DNA from 3 places in the Herbaspirillum sp. C9C3 genome. Region 2 is predicted to be linked to each of the others. Evidence: predicted binding sites of a transcription regulator. Region 2 holds the regulator's gene; each other region holds the start of a gene.

Evidence for each region. The regulator sigma-54, encoded in region 2, starts transcription at its own class of promoters, with help from an activator protein. The targets are predictions, from matches to a motif close to TGGCANGNAANCTGCTTT.
Region 1: HNO82_RS16980 (TorF family putative porin) is a predicted target of sigma-54. The motif match lies at 3,467-3,484, and genes of this name have one in related genera.
Region 3: HNO82_RS19885 (outer envelope protein) is a predicted target of sigma-54. The motif match lies at 1,661-1,678, and genes of this name have one in related genera.

The regions. Positions count from the first base shown of each region.
Region 1 covers NZ_JABFMQ010000020.1:8,943-14,902, forward strand. Annotated here, with positions in the region: gene gshA (glutamate--cysteine ligase) at 1-276, opposite strand, end outside; gene HNO82_RS16970 (ammonium transporter) at 724-2,256, opposite strand; gene HNO82_RS16975 (P-II family nitrogen regulator) at 2,272-2,610, opposite strand; gene HNO82_RS16980 (TorF family putative porin) at 2,623-3,405, opposite strand; gene HNO82_RS16985 (accessory factor UbiK family protein) at 3,828-4,073, shown strand; gene HNO82_RS16990 (YifB family Mg chelatase-like AAA ATPase) at 4,147-5,670, shown strand; gene HNO82_RS16995 (OPT family oligopeptide transporter) at 5,678-5,960, opposite strand, start outside.
Region 2 covers NZ_JABFMQ010000017.1:77,876-83,835, reverse strand. Annotated here, with positions in the region: gene hpf (ribosome hibernation-promoting factor, HPF/YfiA family) at 311-673, opposite strand; gene HNO82_RS16030 (RNA polymerase factor sigma-54) at 827-2,317, opposite strand; gene lptB (LPS export ABC transporter ATP-binding protein) at 2,417-3,160, opposite strand; gene lptA (lipopolysaccharide transport periplasmic protein LptA) at 3,163-3,771, opposite strand; gene lptC (LPS export ABC transporter periplasmic protein LptC) at 3,823-4,431, opposite strand; gene HNO82_RS16010 (KdsC family phosphatase) at 4,428-4,982, opposite strand; gene HNO82_RS16005 (KpsF/GutQ family sugar-phosphate isomerase) at 4,982-5,960, opposite strand, start outside.
Region 3 covers NZ_JABFMQ010000030.1:6,934-12,893, forward strand. Annotated here, with positions in the region: gene HNO82_RS19875 (ABC transporter ATP-binding protein) at 1-85, opposite strand, end outside; gene HNO82_RS19880 (ABC transporter substrate-binding protein) at 131-1,171, opposite strand; gene HNO82_RS19885 (outer envelope protein) at 1,867-2,691, shown strand; gene HNO82_RS19890 (urate hydroxylase PuuD) at 2,996-4,243, shown strand; gene puuE (allantoinase PuuE) at 4,464-5,396, opposite strand; gene HNO82_RS19900 (aspartate/glutamate racemase family protein) at 5,461-5,960, opposite strand, start outside.

The sequences.
Region 1 (5,960 bases), on a different contig from region 2:
ATCCGGACAGTATTTCTCGATGGCCGCCATGGCCGCCTGCACCGCCAGCGGCAGCATCTCCGGGGAGAGGTTGTTGAAGCCGCCCGGGAACAGGTTGGTGTCGACCGGGGCCAGCTTGAAACCGGCGTTGCGCAGGTCGACCGAGCAATAGAAGGGCGGCGTGTGCTCCTGCCACTCCATGCGGAACCAGCGTTCGATGGCCGGCGTGGCGCCCAGGATTTTCTTCTCCAGCTCCAGCAGGGGACCATTGAGAGCGGTGACAAGATGCGGGACCATAAAAGACCTTAACGAGATGTAAATGCCGGCAGCGAGTGTCGATTTTAGCGGATTCCTGAAACCGTGTTGCAACGCGGTAGAAACCGCCGTTGTCATTTCAGCAAAGCCCGGCCCGGCCACGGTCGCTGCAAAGGCGTGGACGGGAGTGTTCACATGGCGATGAAGACGGCATTTTAAAGAGTCCGACTCAATTACTCGGGAATTATCCGCCTGCGACGCGGCATTGCATCGGGAAAGCTTTTTTCATGAAGAAAAATGACGAAAAAGCGACAACCCGGCAGACAACTTGGCGATATGACAAGTATGCGCTTTTCTTCATGTTGTGAAGCGTACGAACGCGTACGAACGCCTACAAATGCCTACAAATGAAAACAGGCGCCCGAAGGCGCCTGATAAAGAGGCCGTTTCCAGCCCCGAAGGAATACTGCAGACTCAGTAGAGCGATGCTTAGTGGTAAGCCGATTCGCCGTGGCTGGAGATATCCAGGCCTTCGCGTTCTTCTTCCTCGGTCACACGCAGGCCGATGACGACGTCAACGATCTTGTAGGCGATGAAGGAGACCACACCCGACAGGATCACGGTGGTCAGCACGCCCTGGAACTGGATCCAGACCTGGCCGCCGATGGAGTAATCCGGTGCCACGGCGTTGGCCACGTAGTCATAGATGCCGGTGCCGCCCAGGCTGGGGGCTGCGAACACGCCGGTCAGGATGGCACCCAGGATGCCGCCCACGCCGTGCACGCCGAAGACATCCAGCGCGTCGTCCGAACCCAGGATCTTCTTCAGACCGCTCACGCCCCACAGGCACAGCAGACCAGCGATCAGGCCCATGACCACGGCGCCGATGACGCCCACGAAGCCAGCGGCCGGGGTGATCGCCACCAGGCCAGCGACGGCACCGGAAGCGGCACCCAGCATGGAAGGCTTGCCCTTGCCGATCCATTCGCCGAAGCTCCAGGACAGCACGGCAGCAGCAGTAGCCAGGATGGTGTTGACGAAGGCCAGGGCAGCAGTGCCGTTGGCTTCCAGACCGGAACCGGCGTTGAAGCCGAACCAGCCGAACCACAGCAACGAGGCACCGACCATGGTCAGGGTCAGGCTATGGGGCTTGAAGGCTTCCTTGCCGAAACCGATACGCTTGCCGATCACGTAGGAACCGACCAGGCCGGCAATGGCGGCGTTGATGTGCACCACGGTGCCACCAGCGTAATCCAGCGCGCCCTTCTGGAACAGCCAGCCCGAGATGGCGGTCGCCTTTTCAGCGGCAGCAGCGTCGGTGAAGGCGTCCGGACCCGGCCAGAACCAGACCATGTGGGCCATCGGCAGGTAGGAGAAGGTGAACCACAGGATCGAGAACAGGATCACCGCCGAGAACTTCACGCGTTCGGCGAAGGAACCGATGATCAGCGCCACGGTGATGGCGGCAAACGCACCCTGGAAGGCCACGAAGACCAGTTCCGGAATGACCACGCCCTTGCTGAAGGTGCCGGTGTTGGAGTCACCCGTCAAGCCGTGCAGGAACAGTCGGTCGAATCCGCCGAAGAAGGCATTGCCCTCGGTGAACGCGATGCTGTAGCCGTAGACGAACCACAGGATGTAGATCAGCGAGAAGATCATGAAGCACTGCATCAGCACCGACAGCATGTTCTTGCTGCGGACCAGGCCGCCGTAGAACAGACCCAGGCCAGGCAGGGTCATGAGGATGACGAAGGCGGTACAGACCAGCATCCAGGCGGTATCGCCCTTGTTGGGCACCGGTGCCGGCGCGGCAGCAGCAGCGGCCGGTGCGGCGGGAGCCGCCGCCGGGGCAGCGGCGTCAGCCTTGGGCGCAGCCGGAGCGGCAGCGGCCGGGGCAGCGGCGGTGGCCGCTGCGGCTTCAGGCTTGGGCGCGTCCTGCGCCTGGGCCGGAGCGGTAAAGCCTACCGCCAACAACAGCGCGCCAATGGCGAGCGCGCCGGAAAACATTTTCTTCATGCTCATTAGAATTCCCCTTTTTTACAGAGCGTCTTTACCGGTCTCGCCGGTGCGGATACGGATCACATCCAGCAGGTCCTGGACGAAGATCTTGCCGTCGCCGATCTTGCCGGTGCGGGCAGCAGTCTCGATGGCTTCCAGGGCGCGTTCGACGATGGCGTCGTCGACGGCCGCCTCGATCTTGGTCTTGGGCAGGAAATCGACCACATACTCGGCACCGCGATACAGCTCGGTATGGCCTTTCTGACGACCGAAGCCCTTGACTTCAGTCACGGTGATGCCTTGCACACCGATCGCGGAGAGGGCTTCACGCACCTCGTCCAGCTTGAACGGTTTGATGATCGCTGTGATCAGTTTCATACGAACCTCTTGTTAGAAAGTTTTGCTGATGGAGAAGACGAAGCCGTTCTTGCCGACGTTCTTGGTGCCATCCGATGCCGGGGTGGTCGTCACGCCGTCCTTCAGGTCGGTACCGACATAGGCCAGGCCCAGGGTGATGCCGGCAGCGTCGTCGAAGGTCTTGGACAGGCCGACCTTCCAGTCGGTATAGCTGAACTGGCCGGGGTTGCCACGCACGTTCTGGTGACCGAGGTGCAGACCGAGCATGACGCCATAGTAGGTCTCGATGTTGGCACCCAGATCGAAGTACTGGCTGTACTTGCTGTTGACGGCGCCGAACAGGTTGGTCAGCGATTGCGAATACTTGAAGTAGGCCGGACCGTAACCGACCTGACCGTACAGTTCGAAGGTATTGGCGTTCTTGGCGCCGCTGTTGGCCAGGGTGTTGCCCGGGTAGTAGTAGTACAGGCCGCCGACGTCATAGGTGAAACCGCCGCCGATGTCACCGCGCTTGCCGCCGTAGATGTCCCACTCGACGTTACCCTTGGTATCGGTACCGGTGAGGGTGCCGGCGTCCTTGATCCACTTGATGTTGCTCAGCCAGGTGCCGGCGTACAGACCGGTCGGGTTGTGCGTGTAGTCAGCACCAACCTGCAGCGCCGGGTCGAAACGGGTCTGGGTCAGGCCGCGGTAGCGGTAGTCGCTCACCACGGCGGCGTTGAAGCTCAATTCATTATCCGGCTTGGCGTCTTCGGCGCGGGCCACGGTAGAAACGAAGGATGCGGCGATGGCTGTTGCAAGAATCAGTTTCTTCATGACTTTCCCTCTGGTTTATGTTTGAACAATAAAGTCGTTTTTTTGTCTTTGCCCAAACCCTTTAGCAGGAGCCGTGCCATGTCCGTTCGGCAAGGCAGACTTGTCTTTTTGCGTGAAACCAGAGATTTGCAACGATTTTTTTCGAGAACAGCTTCAAAATAGTGCATCAAACCTGTCGATGCACGTCATTGGTGCGATATTGCTTGTTTTTTGTCAAACCTGCATCGGACGCGGCAATCACATTTTGGTGCGTGGGTGGTGGGCGAGGCCAGGATCACCAAGTCGGCGCATTTCTCGAAAGAAAATTCAACCTCGTGACGGCACCTGTGCACAAAAATGCAGTCTGTACAGGACATCGCGGTTTGAGGATGAGCGGGAAACCGCTAAACTTGCAGTACAGCTATCAGCCAAGGAGATCCGACATGGACAAGCCCCCATTTTTTGAAGACCTGCAATCCAAGATCAACAAGGCGATCGAGAACTCTCCGGCCAAGGACATCGAGAAGAACGTCAAGGCCATGCTGAGTCAGGGTTTTGCCAAGCTGGACCTGGTCACGCGCGAGGAATTCGACGTCCAGGCCCAGGTGCTGGCCAAGACCCGTGCCCGCCTGGAGGCGCTGGAAGCGCGTGTTGCCGAGCTTGAGGCTCAGCAAAAACAGACTCCATGATCCTGGCCCGGACACTTTTCTCTTTTTCTCCCCCTTCCCTTCTTCCTGCTGACAAGCTGCCGGGCGCATTGCGATGAGCCTGGCAGTCTTGCGCAGCCGCGCCCTGGCCGGCATGAGCGCCCCGCCTGTGACGGTCGAGGTGCACCTGGCCAATGGCTTGCCGGCCTTTACCATCGTCGGGCTCCCCGAAGCCGAGGTCAAGGAAGCCCGTGATCGCGTTCGGGCAGCGCTGCAAAACGCCCGGTTTGAATTCCCTGCCCGCCGCATCACCGTCAACCTCGCTCCGGCCGACCTGCCCAAGGAATCCGGACGCTTCGATCTGCCCATTGCGCTGGGCATCCTGGCCGCCTCCGAGCAGATTCCTGCGGACCGGCTGGACGATCATGAATATGCGGGAGAGCTGTCGCTGTCGGGCCAGTTGCTGCCCATTCGCGGCGCGCTGGCCATGACCTGCGCCATCCAGCGGGAGCACCAGGAACACGGCCAGCCACGCAGCTTCATCCTGCCGGCGGCCAATGCCGACGAAGCGGCACTGCTGCCCGAGGCGCACATCCTTCCCGCCAGGTCCTTGCTGGAGGTCTGCAGCCACTTCAGTACGCGCGACCCTGCGGCCCGGCTGCAGCGGCACCCGCCACGGTCGGCAGTGGACGTGCCGACCTATCCGGATTTCAGCGACATCAAAGGGCAGTTACAGGCGCGACGCGCGATGGAAGTGGCCGCGGCCGGCCAGCACAGCATCCTGCTGGTCGGGCCACCCGGTGCCGGCAAGTCGATGCTGGCCACGCGCTTGCCCGGCATCCTGCCGCCGATGACGCTGGAAGAGGCGTTGGAGTCAGCGGCGGTGCAATCCTTGAGCGGCAGTGTCGACATGGATCGCTGGCGCCAACGCCCCTATCGCGCACCGCACCACACCGCCTCCGCCGTGGCGCTGGTCGGCGGCGGCAGTTCACCCCGGCCCGGAGAAATCTCGCTGGCGCATCATGGGGTCCTGTTCCTCGACGAGATCGCCGAGTACCCGCGCAGCGTGCTTGACGTGCTGCGCCAGCCGATGGAATCGGGGCATATCGTGATATCGCGGGCGGCGCGGCAGGCACGGTTCCCGGCGCGCTTCCAGCTCATTGCGGCGATGAATCCCTGTCCGTGCGGACTGCATGGTGATCCGCAAGGCCGCTGCCGCTGTACGCCCGAGCTGGTCAAGCGCTACCAGGCGCGCCTGTCCGGTCCGCTGCTGGACCGCATCGACATGCAGATCCATGTGAGCGCCCTGAGCCCCGCCGAACTGGCCAGCCAGCAGCCGGGCGAATCCAGCGCCGCCATCGCGAAGCGCGTCGCACGCGCCTTCGAACGCCAGTGGCAACGCCAAGGCAAACCCAACAGCCAGCTCGGTGGCAGCCAGATCGACCGGTACTGCCAGCACGACGATGCCGCAGCCCAACTGCTGCAGGCCGCCATGCTGCGGCTGAACTGGTCGGCGCGGGCCTATCACCGGGTGCTGAAACTGGCCCGCACCATCGCCGACCTGGCCGATGCCCAACACATCCTGCAGACGCACGTGGCCGAGGCGGTCCAGTATCGGCGCATGCTGGGCGGGTATTAGGGCCTCTTCAGCGCGCCGGCAGGATGCGCCGCGCAAAGGCGATCAGTACCAGCGCCAGCGCGACCAGTCCAAGCCACTGTGCGGTCGACTCAAACGCGCCCGACACCACGGCCAGCGGTGCATCCTTGCCGGTAAAGCCGATGATGGCCGCCAAGAGCACGCCGACCAGACTCTCCCCGACGATCAGGCCGGATGCCACCAGAATGCCACGCTGACGCGGCTGGTCCGCATAGGCCTGCGGATCGGCACCAGCGGCCAGCGCACGACGCCGCAATGCGCGTTCAATCAGC
Region 2 (5,960 bases):
GCAGCACGCCATTCGTCCGTCCGAGCCGGCGGGAAATTGCATCAAGGAAATGATTTATACCGTATGCAGTTTCCTCTGGGCAGTAGATGAGGGTGCTGCGCAAGACATTCAAGCAGAGCGGTGAACAATGTTGACTGCCGGGTTTGCCGGGCAGTCGCCCTGCGTAATGATTTATATGTTTTTCACAGGCATCGACAGATGCTGTGGCCCCAATGAAAAAGGGCGCTTGCGCGCCCCTTCCTCGTGAAATCCGGCTGGCTTTCTCAGCAGCCCTGCAGGCTGCGAGGTGGCTTGCCGTTGGTGTCCTGGCTTATGCCGCTCCGGCTACCGCATCCTCGGGCGTGTCGTCCGGCAGGCGCTTGGCAATGGAGTGATGCTCCTGCAACTTGTCCTTGTGCTTGATGACCTGGCGATCGAGCTTGTCGATCAGGGTGTCAATGGCAGCGTAGAGGTCGTGTGCGATGCTTTCCGCATGTAGATCCTTCCCCTTGATGTGGACGTTGATTTCCGCTTTTTGGCGCTTTTCCTTTTCTGTGAGTTTATCTACGCTCAGGATCACGCTGACGTCGATCACGTTGTCGAAATGGCGCTTGATACGCGAGAGCTTGCTTTGCACGTATTCCCGGATGGCGGGGGTCAGTTCGAGGTGGTGTCCACTGATGGTCAGATTCATACAAGACTCCTATCGTGAAGTCACTGGAGGTTCGTGCAATCGATCCTGCTGCAGCTGTACCACGGGCACGGTCTTCGTGTCGGATGGCGTGGGCATCAGTCGGGATGCTTGCCTGAACACAGCAACGGTACTGCAGAAAAACTGAGGAAAAACTCAGAGGGACTTGCGGAGATTGACTGGCGGAATCTTCAACACTTCGCGGTATTTGGCGACTGTGCGTCGCGCGACCACCATGCCTTGTTCTGCCAGCATATCCGCAATCTTGCTATCGGATAATGGGGTCTGCGGGTTTTCGGCTCCTATCAACTGTTTGATCAGCGCCCGTATCGCGGTGGAGGAAGCTTCGCCTCCGGTTTCAGTCGCGACGTGGCTACCGAAGAAGTATTTCAACTCAAACATACCATGCGGAGTGAGCATGTATTTCTGAGTCGTCACGCGAGAGATGGTGCTCTCGTGTAGACCCAGTGTATCAGCAATTTCACGCAGCACAAGGGGGCGCATGGCCACTGCACCATGGGAAAAGAAGTTTCTTTGACGTTCCACAATAGCCTGCGCGACGCGCAAAATCGTATCGAAACGTTGCCGCATGTTCTTGATGAGCCACTTGGCTTCCTGCAACTGCGAGGACAGCGAACCTTCGCCCTTGGCCTGCTTCAAGGCACTGGCGTACATCGCATTGACGCGCAGCTTGGGCATGACCTCATGGTTGAGCATGACCTGCCAGCCGTTCTTTGTCTGCTTGACAATCACGTCCGGCACCACGTAGTCCGAGGCGTCACGCGCGAATTCGGCACCCGGATGCGGACGGCACTGGCGGATCACGGCCTGGGCTTCACGCAGGTCTTCGTCGTCACAATCGAGGGCCTTCTTGATCTTGTTGAAGTCGCGCTGGGCGAACAGCGGCAGGTAATCCTCAACGATCCTCAGCGCCAGCTTGCGCGTGACAAAGGGGATCTTGGGCAGGCGGCGGATCTGCAAGGCCAGGCATTCGCCGGCACTGCGCGCGCCCACGCCGGCCGGGTCCAGGCTCTGCAGCAGCTTGAGCGAAATCGACAGCTCTTCCATGTCGATACCCAGCTCTTCAGGCAGGCGCGCGAGGATGTCCTCCAGCGGTTCTTCCAGATAGCCGCTCTCGTCGAGCGCATCGGTGAGCAGTTCCAGCAGCGCACGATCGCGCAGGGTGCGCGCAGTCACGCGGATCTGTTCCAGCAGGTGTTCGCGCAGGGTCAGTTCATGGGCTTCCAGCTGCGGGCGGGCATCGTCGTCATCGGGTGACTTGCCGCTGCGGGCGACGTCATCGAAGCTCCAGTCGGCATCACCGGTGACACCGGTGTCCGGATTGTTGTCCTGGTACTCGAAGCTGGAATCGCCATCGCTGGCAGCGGGCGTCGCTTCGCCGCTGTTTTCATGAGGGGTGTCGGCCACGCCACTGGAAGGCGAACTGGAGACGGCACCGTCGGCCAGCAGACGCACCGAATTGTCGAGAGCGTCATCGAGACGCTCCAGCAGGGGATTGTCGGAGAGGATCTGTTCCAGTTCCTGGTGCAGTTCCAGCGTCGACAGTTGCAGCAGCCTGATCGACTGCTGCAGTTGCGGCGTCAATGCGAGGTGCTGCGAGGTACGTAACTGGAGCGACTGTTTCATCTGTCTTTCTGAAAGCGGCGTGGCCCGCGGGTTGCTGTGCCTGTCGTTGCGTGATGCCTGGGTGTCGGTGATGCTCGATACGTAGGGCGACTGTGCTGCTTACATGCGGAAGTGCTCGCCCAGATAGACGCGGCGTACCGACTCGTTGGCAATGATCTCTTCCGGATTGCCGCTGGCCAGCACCGTGCCCTGGTTGATGATGTAGGCGCGATCGCAGATGCCCAGCGTCTCGCGCACGTTGTGGTCGGTGATGAGCACGCCGATGCCGCGCTCCTTGAGGAAGCGCACGATACGCTGGATCTCGATCACCGCAATCGGGTCGATACCGGCAAACGGTTCATCGAGCAGCACGAAGCGCGGATCGGTGGCCAGCGCGCGAGCGATCTCGACGCGTCGGCGCTCACCGCCCGACAGTGACAGGGCCTGGCTTTCGCGCAGCTTTTCGATCTGCAGTTCGTGCAGCAGGTTGTTGAGGCGGCCCTCGATTTCATCGCGCGAGAGCGGCTTGCCGTCTTCCTGGCGCAGCTCCAGCACGGCGCGGATGTTGTCTTCCACCGTCAGCTTGCGAAACACCGAGGCTTCCTGCGGCAGGTAGGACAGGCCCATGGTGGCGCGCTTGTGAATGGGCATGCGCGAAATGGGCGCGCCATCCAGGTCGATCTCGCCGCCATCGGAGGGTACCAGCCCCACGATCATGTAGAACGAGGTGGTCTTGCCGGCACCATTGGGGCCGAGCAGGCCGACCACTTCGCCGCTGCGCACTTCCATCGAGACATCGCGCACCACCTGGCGCGCGCCGTAACTTTTCTTCAGGCCGCGAACGACCAGCGAACTGGCTACCATCCTTACTGGTCCTTTCCGTTCTGACGACGCGCTGCCGGCTGGGCCGGTGCTGCGGGCTGGGCGTCCGTGGCCGGCGGCGGGTTCTTGGGCTGGATCACGGCCGTGATGCGGCCCGCGCCCGGCTTGCTCTGGCCGCTGGCAGTGTTGTTGACCGAATAGAATTCGGCGCGGCTGTCATAGGAAATGAATTCGCCGTTGACTTCATCGGTGATGCGGTCGCCGTCCATGCGCTGGATGTGGGCGCGCTGGAACAGCTTGGACACTTCCGTCTGCTCCGAATACTCGATGCGCTCGGCCTGGCCTTCGATCCACAGATTGGGGCCGCCGTCACGCTTCTGGCGGAAGGTTGCCAGCGCACCAGGCGCGGCATACAGCACCGCATTTTCATAACCGTACTGATCGGTCGTCAATACCACGCGGCCGGCCTTGATGATCAGGGTGCCACGTGTCATCACGACGTTGCCGGTGAAGGTCTTCACCTGGCGCACGTCGTCATAGACCATCTGGTCTGCCTCGATGTTGGTGGGCTTGGTGGAGTCCGCCTTCTCGGCGTTGGCCACACCGCACACGGCAGCCAGCATCAGCATCGGCAGTAAGAGTGAGCGTTTCATTGGTTTCCTGTCTGTTCGATTCTTGGCGTTCTTGTCCGGGACTGAACCGGCTTAGCGTTTCTTCGGTGCGGGCTCGTAATAGCCGCGTACATTGCCGAGCAGCTGCACCACCTGCGTCGCATTGTTGGCCACCATGCCCACCCCATTGAGGCGCGTGGTCCCCATGGTCATGGCGACCGGCTTGTCGGTCTTGACGATTTCATCATCGGGTAACAGCAGCAGGTATTGCGAGACCAGGTGCATTTCTTCGCGGCCCTTGTAGGGCGCGCGGATTGCATTGGCATTGCCGTACATGTGGATCTGGGTCTGGTCGTCGGTGACCCGTGCGGTATCCGAATAGAGCTGCATGGGCGCCTGATTCTGGTCCAGGTTGTGCACCACCGGCTTGGTGATCTCGAAGGAGTCATCGCTGGGGAAGTGCACCATCTTGACGCCGGAAACGTCATAGCGCGGCAGGCCGGTCGGACCCATCTTCACGTAGCTGAAGTTTTCCAGATAGTAGTCGGGTTTGCCGCGCGGACGCTGCGCCGGCTGCTGGTCGCCGGAGGCGCGCATGACCTGCATGACCCAGAAGCTGCCCAGGGCCGCCGCGATCAGGATCACCAGGATCACCGCCAGGCGGATGCGTTCGGCCTGGCGTTCGCCGCTGCGCCCGCTCATGCCAGGTACGGCGCCAGCGCCGCCTCGTAGTTGCCTTGTGCGGCCAGCACCAGGTCGCAGATCTCGCGCACCGCGCCATGGCCGCCGGCGGCCTGCGTGACATAGTCGCTGCGCGATTTCACCTCACGATGACCGTTGGCCATGCAGGCCTTGAAACCCACGCGGGTCAGCACCGGCAGGTCGATGATGTCGTCACCCAGGTAGCCGCACTCCTGCGGGGTGAGCTGTACTTGCTGCAGCAATTGCTCGAAGGCCTGGCGCTTGTCATGGATGCCCTGGAACACATGGGCAATGCCCAGGTCGCGCGCGCGGCGCAACACGTAGGGAGACTGGCGCGCGGTGATGATGGCGGCGGCGGTACCGTACTGCTGCATCATCTTGATGCCGTGGCCGTCGAGGGCGTTGAAGCGCTTGAAGACTTCCCCCTCGTCGCCGTAGTACAGACCGGCATCGGTCAGTACCCCGTCGACGTCGAAGATCATCAGGCGGATCGCGGCCGCCTTGGCGAGTGCAGCAGCGGGCAGGGTGCTGGCGAAGGCTGGCGCGTTCATCAGATCACCTTGGCGCGAGTCAGGTCGTGGATGTGCAGCGCGCCCGTGAGCACGCCGTCCGCATCGGTGACCAGCAGCTGGTTGATGCGGAACTGTTCCATGAGCTGCACCGCGTCCACCGCCAGTTGGTCCTGCTGGACGGTCTGCGGATGGGCGTGCATGACATCGGCGATACGGAATCTGGTGAAGTCCGTACCGCGCTCCAGCAGACGGCGCAGGTCGCCATCGGTGAACACGCCGATGGGCCGGAATTGCTCATCGACCACGGCGGTCATGGCCATGCCCTTGCGCGTGATTTCCATCAGCGCGGCCGAGAGCGACACATCCGGACGCACGGCGGGAATCGCTTCGCCGCTGCGCATGACGTCGCGCACGTGGGTCAGCAGGCGCCGGCCCAGTGCACCACCGGGGTGGGAGCGGGCAAAATCCTCCTCGACGAAACCGCGTGCGTCCAGCAGCGACACCGCCAGCGCATCGCCCATGGCCAGGGTAGCCGTGGTGCTGGCCGTCGGGGCCAGGTTGAGGGTACAGGCTTCCTTGGCCACGCCGACGTTGAGGTGCACGGCGGCCAGCCTGGCCAGGGAGGAGTCGTCGTTGCCGGTCATGGCGATGATCACCGTGCCCATGCGCTTGATGATGGGAACGATGGCCAGCAGCTCGGCCGTTTCGCCGGAATTGGAAATGGCGATGAAGACATCACGTGCCGTCACCATGCCCAGGTCACCATGCGCGGCCTCGGCCGGGTGCATGAAGAGCGCGGGGGTACCGGTAGAGGCCAGCGTGGCGGCCATCTTGCGGCCGATGTGGCCGGATTTGCCGATCCCCGAGACGACGGCGCGGCCTTCGCATTGCAGCACGGCTTGCACGGCCCGCGCCAATGGCTCGGCGCTGTCGTCGCGCAGGCGGTCTTTCAGTGCCAGGATGGCATCGGCTTCGATCTGCAGGGTCTGGCGTGCCAGGTCGATGGCGCGACGGGCA
Region 3 (5,960 bases), on a different contig from region 2:
GCAGGTCGATGTCTTCCACCGCAAAGTCGGCGGCGCCATCATAGGCCAGGTAGACGTGGCGGAAATCGACGAAGGGTTCGCTCATGAATGCAGTCGGGTGAAGATGGGTTGAGTAAACGATATAAATGATTTACTTGGGGAACACGTCCAGCTCGGTCCTGGACGGCAGGAAACTGCCATTCCAGATCTTGTCGGCGTTGACGCGGGTCTTGGTGCCATAGGCGTCCGAAACCTGGGAGGCCATGAGGGTCAGGCGCGGGCCGTAGACCTGGCCATAGCCTTCCGATTTTGCGTGCGGCGTGGCGATGGCACTGGCGATGGCCAGCTTCAGGCGGCGCAGTTCCAGTTTCTCGTCAATCAGGCCGTCACGTTCCTTCAAGACCTTGATGGCCGCTTCCGGGTTGGCCATCACGTCGCGGCTGGCCTTGGCGAAGGCGCGCAGGAAGCCCTTGATGGCTTCCGGCTTGTTCCTGATCATGGTGTCGGAGGCGATGATGGCATTGCCATACAGGCGCACGCCGTAGTCCGGATACATCATCACGTTGATGTCGTCATCCTTGATGCCGCGCGCATTGAGGTTCAGCAGCGAGGTGAAGTAGAAGCCGGTGATGGCATCCACGTCGCCGCGCGCCAGCATGGTCTCGCGCAGCGGCGGGTCCATGCTGGTCCACTGTGCCTTGGCGGCGTCCAGGCCATTGGCCTTGGCAAAGATGGGATAGGCACGGCGACCGGCATCGAACACCGGTGCGCCCAGTTTCTTGCCGGCCAGATCGGCCGGTTTCTTGATGCCGGATTTCTTGAGTGAGAACACGGCCGCCGGCGTGTCGTTGTAGACCATCATGACCGCCACCGGCTTGCCAGGGGCATCGGGGTTGTTGGCCGTGAATTCCATCAGGGCGGCCATGTCGGCAAAGCCCATGTCATAGGTGCCCGAGGCCACGCGATTGACGGCGTTGCCCGAACCGTTGCCGGCGTCGATGGTGACATCCAGTTTTTCCTGCGCGAAGTAACCCTTGGACTTGGCCACCAGGAACAGGGCGGCCGGCCCTTCGAAGCGCCAGTCCAGCTGGAACTTGATCTTGGTGTCCTGCGCCTGGGCCAGCGAGGAGCTGGCGGCCAGCATGAGGCTGAAGAGGCTGATGCCGAGTTTGAAGAGCTTGCTGGATTGCACGGTGGACTTCCTTCCCTGGTCGTTTGAATGTCGGATCCCGCAGCTTCAATAGCATTTAATGTGCCAAGCCTGGGGACAGTTCGCGTCCGCGCTCCTTGCCCTGCCGTTGCAGGCGCAAGGACGTCGGCAAGAGCCGGGCCGGATGATCGACAGCACCCGTTATTTTTGTCGACAATCAAAAAATTCATTTGCAACAATTTGGTGCTTGTCTGCACCTAAGTAGAAAAAGATGCACTAAAAAAAATGGACTTGCAGGGCTGGAAGGCCGATGGTGTGCGCCTCCTGGGGGCTTTTGTCGTATCGCATCGGCTTGTTGTGATTGTCGACAATGCGAGTAGCCAAGCTGGGGAAAGTGGTGAGAGGGCTTGGGAAAGTGGCCGGACTCGGCTAGGATTGCGCCCCGGCGCGCGCGCGACCTTGACCATCGGGGCGGCAGTTCACTCGCGTTGGGCATGGCCGCGTGTCGGCCGGAGGGGCCGGTCTGGGGGCTGGCACGGGCTTTGCGTAAACGCTGCCGTCGGTGCGGGTGTCGGCAGCGCTGTCAGCAATGGGCCAGACCTGATTTGACGAAGGCAAGCACACGAGGTGTCCGGATCTCGATGCTGTGGCGGGGAGAGCGCAGTGCGCCGCAGGATGCGAACCGGGCACCGGATCAACAGCCATTTTTTTTAGACAAGCAATACAGGGAGAAACTTATGAAGAAGGGTATCAAGGGGAAGTACTGGATGATGGCGGCGGTGGTTGCTTCGTCCGCAATCAGCATGTCGGCTCATGCCTTGGACTGGTCGGACACCTCGATCGGCTACCGTTACGGCACGAAGTTTGCCGAGCCCTTCAATTCGAAGGACATCAGCAAGAACATCGTCAACCTCCAGCACTCCGATGGTTACAAGTACGGTACCAATTTCCTCAACATCGACATGCTGCTGTCGGACAACAAGAATGACAATGCCACGGAATTCTACGTCGTCTATCGCAATACCCTGGATATCGGCAAGATCAGCGGCAAGGACCTTTCCTTCGGACCGGCACGTGGTGTCGGTCTGACCCTGGGCTTTGACTGGAACACCAAGAACGACAACAGCTACGCCTCCAAGAAGCGCATGTGGGTGGTCGGTCCGACCCTGATGATGGATGTGCCTGGTTTCCTGAACGTGAGCGTGCTGGCGCTGTTCGAGAGCAACAAGCCCATCGGTGTGACGAGTCGCTACGAGTACGCTACTCACCCGATGCTGAACCTGGCCTGGGGTATCCCGCTGGGTGGTTCGGGCTGGGCCTTCGAAGGCTACATGAACTATATTGCGGCCAAGGGCAAGAACGAGTTCGGTGGTCCGACCTCGCCCGAAGTGAACTTCGATGGTCAGGTCATGTATGACCTGGGTACCTCCATGGGCTTGGGCAAGAACAAGCTGCGCGTGGGTCTGGAGTACCAGTACTGGCGCAACAAGTTCGGCAATCCGAACACTGTCGCCGGTTCGCTGGCCAAGACCCCGATGGTGCGCGCCGAGTACCACTTCTAAGCGTCCGGTCGATCCGGCTGCTTGCAGCATCATGGCGATGCCGGGTCTTCGGATCCGGCATTTTTGTTGGGCGTCCGGTGCAGTGCAAGCAGTGACATGTGAGTCGGGTGGCGATTGGCTACACTGTATAGCAGCAGGTGGGGCCGGGCGTGCTCATATTGATATGGGTGCAGACATATGCTGTCTATATGTTTGCAGGCATATGGTATCGGTCGGGCTGATATCTAATTGCTGGGTTTTGAACAGGGTGGAGGTGCGCGTGTTGCGGCCTTCGTCATCGATAGGGATTTGAGAGCGGAGCATCATGGAAGCATACTTACTTGACTGGCTCAATCTGCTGCTGCGCTGGCTGCATGTGATCACGGCGATTGCCTGGATCGGGTCTTCGTTCTACTTCGTCTGGCTGGACAACAGTCTGGTGGCACCGACCGATCCGGAGTTGAAGGAGAAGGGGGTGGGGGGCGAGTTGTGGGCGGTGCATGGGGGCGGTTTCTACAATCCGCAGAAGTATCTTCTTGCACCCAAGGTATTGCCGGAGCATCTGCACTGGTTCTATTGGGAGTCCTACAGTACGTGGCTGTCAGGCTTTGCCTTGTTCTCGCTGCTGTATCTCTTCAATGCGAACGTGTTCCTGGTGGATCGCAATGTGTTCGACATGTCGGCGTCGATGGCGGGTGGAACGGCGATTGCCTTCCTGGTCTTCAACTGGCTGATCTATGACGCGATCTGTAGCACCATCGGGGATCGGCCGGGGGCGGATCGTCTGGTCAATCTGTTGGTGGGCTTGCAGGTGATCGTGTCGGTGTGGGCGGCTTGTCATCTGTTCTCGGGGCGCGCTGCCTTCCTCATCAGCGGGGCTTCGCTGGCGACCATCATGAGCGCGAACGTGCTGGTGTGGATCATTCCGGGGCAGCGCAAGATGGTGGCTTCCATGCGAGCCGGGCAGGCGCCTGATCCAATTCACGGCAAGCGGGGCAAGCAGCGCAGCGTCCACAATACCTACTTCACTTTGCCAGTGCTGTTTGCCATGCTGTCCAATCACTACAGCATGACCTACAGCGCGCCGCATAACTGGGTGGTCTTGTTGTGCATCATGGCCGCCGGTGCCTTGATCCGGCAGTTCTTCGTGTTGCGGCACAAGGGCGTCTACAACTGGTGGTACCCGGGAATCGCCGTGGGCTTGCTGCTGGCCGTGATCCTGTGGATGAGTCCGGCCATGCAGGCCAAGCCAGCGGCCGCCGCAGCTCCTTCAGCCGACAATACATCGGCGACCGCCGCAGCCAGCAATGAACCCGTCGGATCGTTCGCTCAGGTTCAACAAGTCATCCAGGCACGCTGCATTCAGTGCCATGCCGCTCAACCTACCCTCATGCCCGTTCCCGGCAAAGGCATCTTGCTGGACTCTCCTGAACATATCTCCCAGCATGCACAACAGATTTATCAACAGGCCGTCGTGCAGAAGGCCATGCCTCTCGGGAACATGACCCATATCACCGATGATGAACGCGCCATCATCGGGAAGTGGTTTGAAAATGGTGCTCCCGTTAAGTGATGTTTGGGGTCTGGTTTGGCTTGGCGGGCTTGGTTGTTGGTTTTTTGTTTTTGGGTAGTCTGCACGGGCCTCTTTCCTGCGCTCTAGCTTAATTATTTTCTCTCTCCGGGCGGAACGGAGAAAGATAGGCATTAAGCTAGAGCGCAGAAAAGCATTCCGTGCAGACTACCCCAAACCTAAAAACCACCGCCGAACTAAAAAAGTACCGCCAAAAATTAAATCAGCGCTCCGAAAAAGGATGCGTCTTCTTCCAATGTTCAGCAATATCGATGCGTCGGCAAATCCAGACCTTGTCGTGTGACTGCACGTAATCGAGGAAGCGTTGAAGAGCACGGAATCGTCCGGGTCGTCCGAGCAGGCGGCAGTGCATCCCGATGGATAGCATCTTCGGAGCCTCTTCACCCTCTTCATAGAGCACGTCGAAACTATCCTTCAGGTACTGGTAGAAGTGCTCGCTGGTGTTGAAACCTTGCGGCGTAGCAAACCGCATGTCATTGGAGTCCAGCGTATAAGGCACCACCAGATGCGGCACCTTCACGTCGGCACTGGTTTCCACCTCCATCCAGAACGGCAGATCATCCCCGTAATAATCCGAGTCATACGCAAAGCCACCGTGTTCCACCACCAGCTGCCGCGTATTGGGCGAATCCCGCCCCGTATACCAGCCCAGCGGCGCGCTCCCGGTGAGCTCACGGAAAATCTGCACCGCCTCCTGCATATGCGCCCGCTCGGTCTCAATATCCATGTTCTGATAATGAATCCACTTCAAGCCATGGCAAGCGATCTCATGCCCCAATTCCTGGAACGCCTGGGTCACATCAGGCGAACGCTGCAAGGCCGTGGCCACGCCAAAGATCGTCATCGGCAGACCACGCTTCTCGAACTCCCGCAGGATGCGCCACACCCCCACCCGCGACCCATATTCGTAAATCGATTCCATCGACATGTGCCGCGCCGGATAAGCCGCCGCCCCCACGATCTCGGAAAGGAATTGCTCCGACGCAGGATCACCGTGCAGCACGCAATTCTCGCCGCCCTCCTCATAGTTCAGCACGAATTGCAAAGCCACCCGCGCCTGGCCAGGCCAGCGCGCATGCGGCGGGTTGCGGCCATAACCGGCCAGGTCGCGAGGATAAGTTTGTTGCTGTGACATAAGTTCTTCGTTTGGCTGTCAAGAAAAGAAATCGCAGCGCCGGACAACAGCACCGCATGGAAAATCAGACACGGGCAAAACCGCTGAGCAATCCATGATAAGCCTTGGGCAAGGGCCGCGCCCATTCACCACCCTTGGCCGTGCCCAACCCCAGTGCCACCAGCGACTCCGCCAGCTTGACCGCTGCGGTCACGCCATCGATCACCGGCGCACCAATGTCGCGGCCAATGGCCGCACACAGGTCGGCCATGCCGGCACAGCCCAGCACGATGGCCTCGGCCCCGTCCTCGGCCAGTGCCCGCCGACACTCCTCGGTAATGCGCGCCCGCGCATCGGACGCCGGATTCTCCAGCTCCAGCACCGCAATCTCGCAGGCCCGCACCTTACGGCAAAAACGCTGCATGCCGTAACGCTCGGCCAGATGCCAGGCCATGCCGCTGGTGCGCGCCAGCGTGGTCACCACCGAGAAGGAGGGCGCGACCAGGCTGGCCATGTGCATCGCCGCTTCCGCAATCCCGATCACCGGTCCCCGCGCCAGCTCACGCGCCGCTGACAAACCAGGAT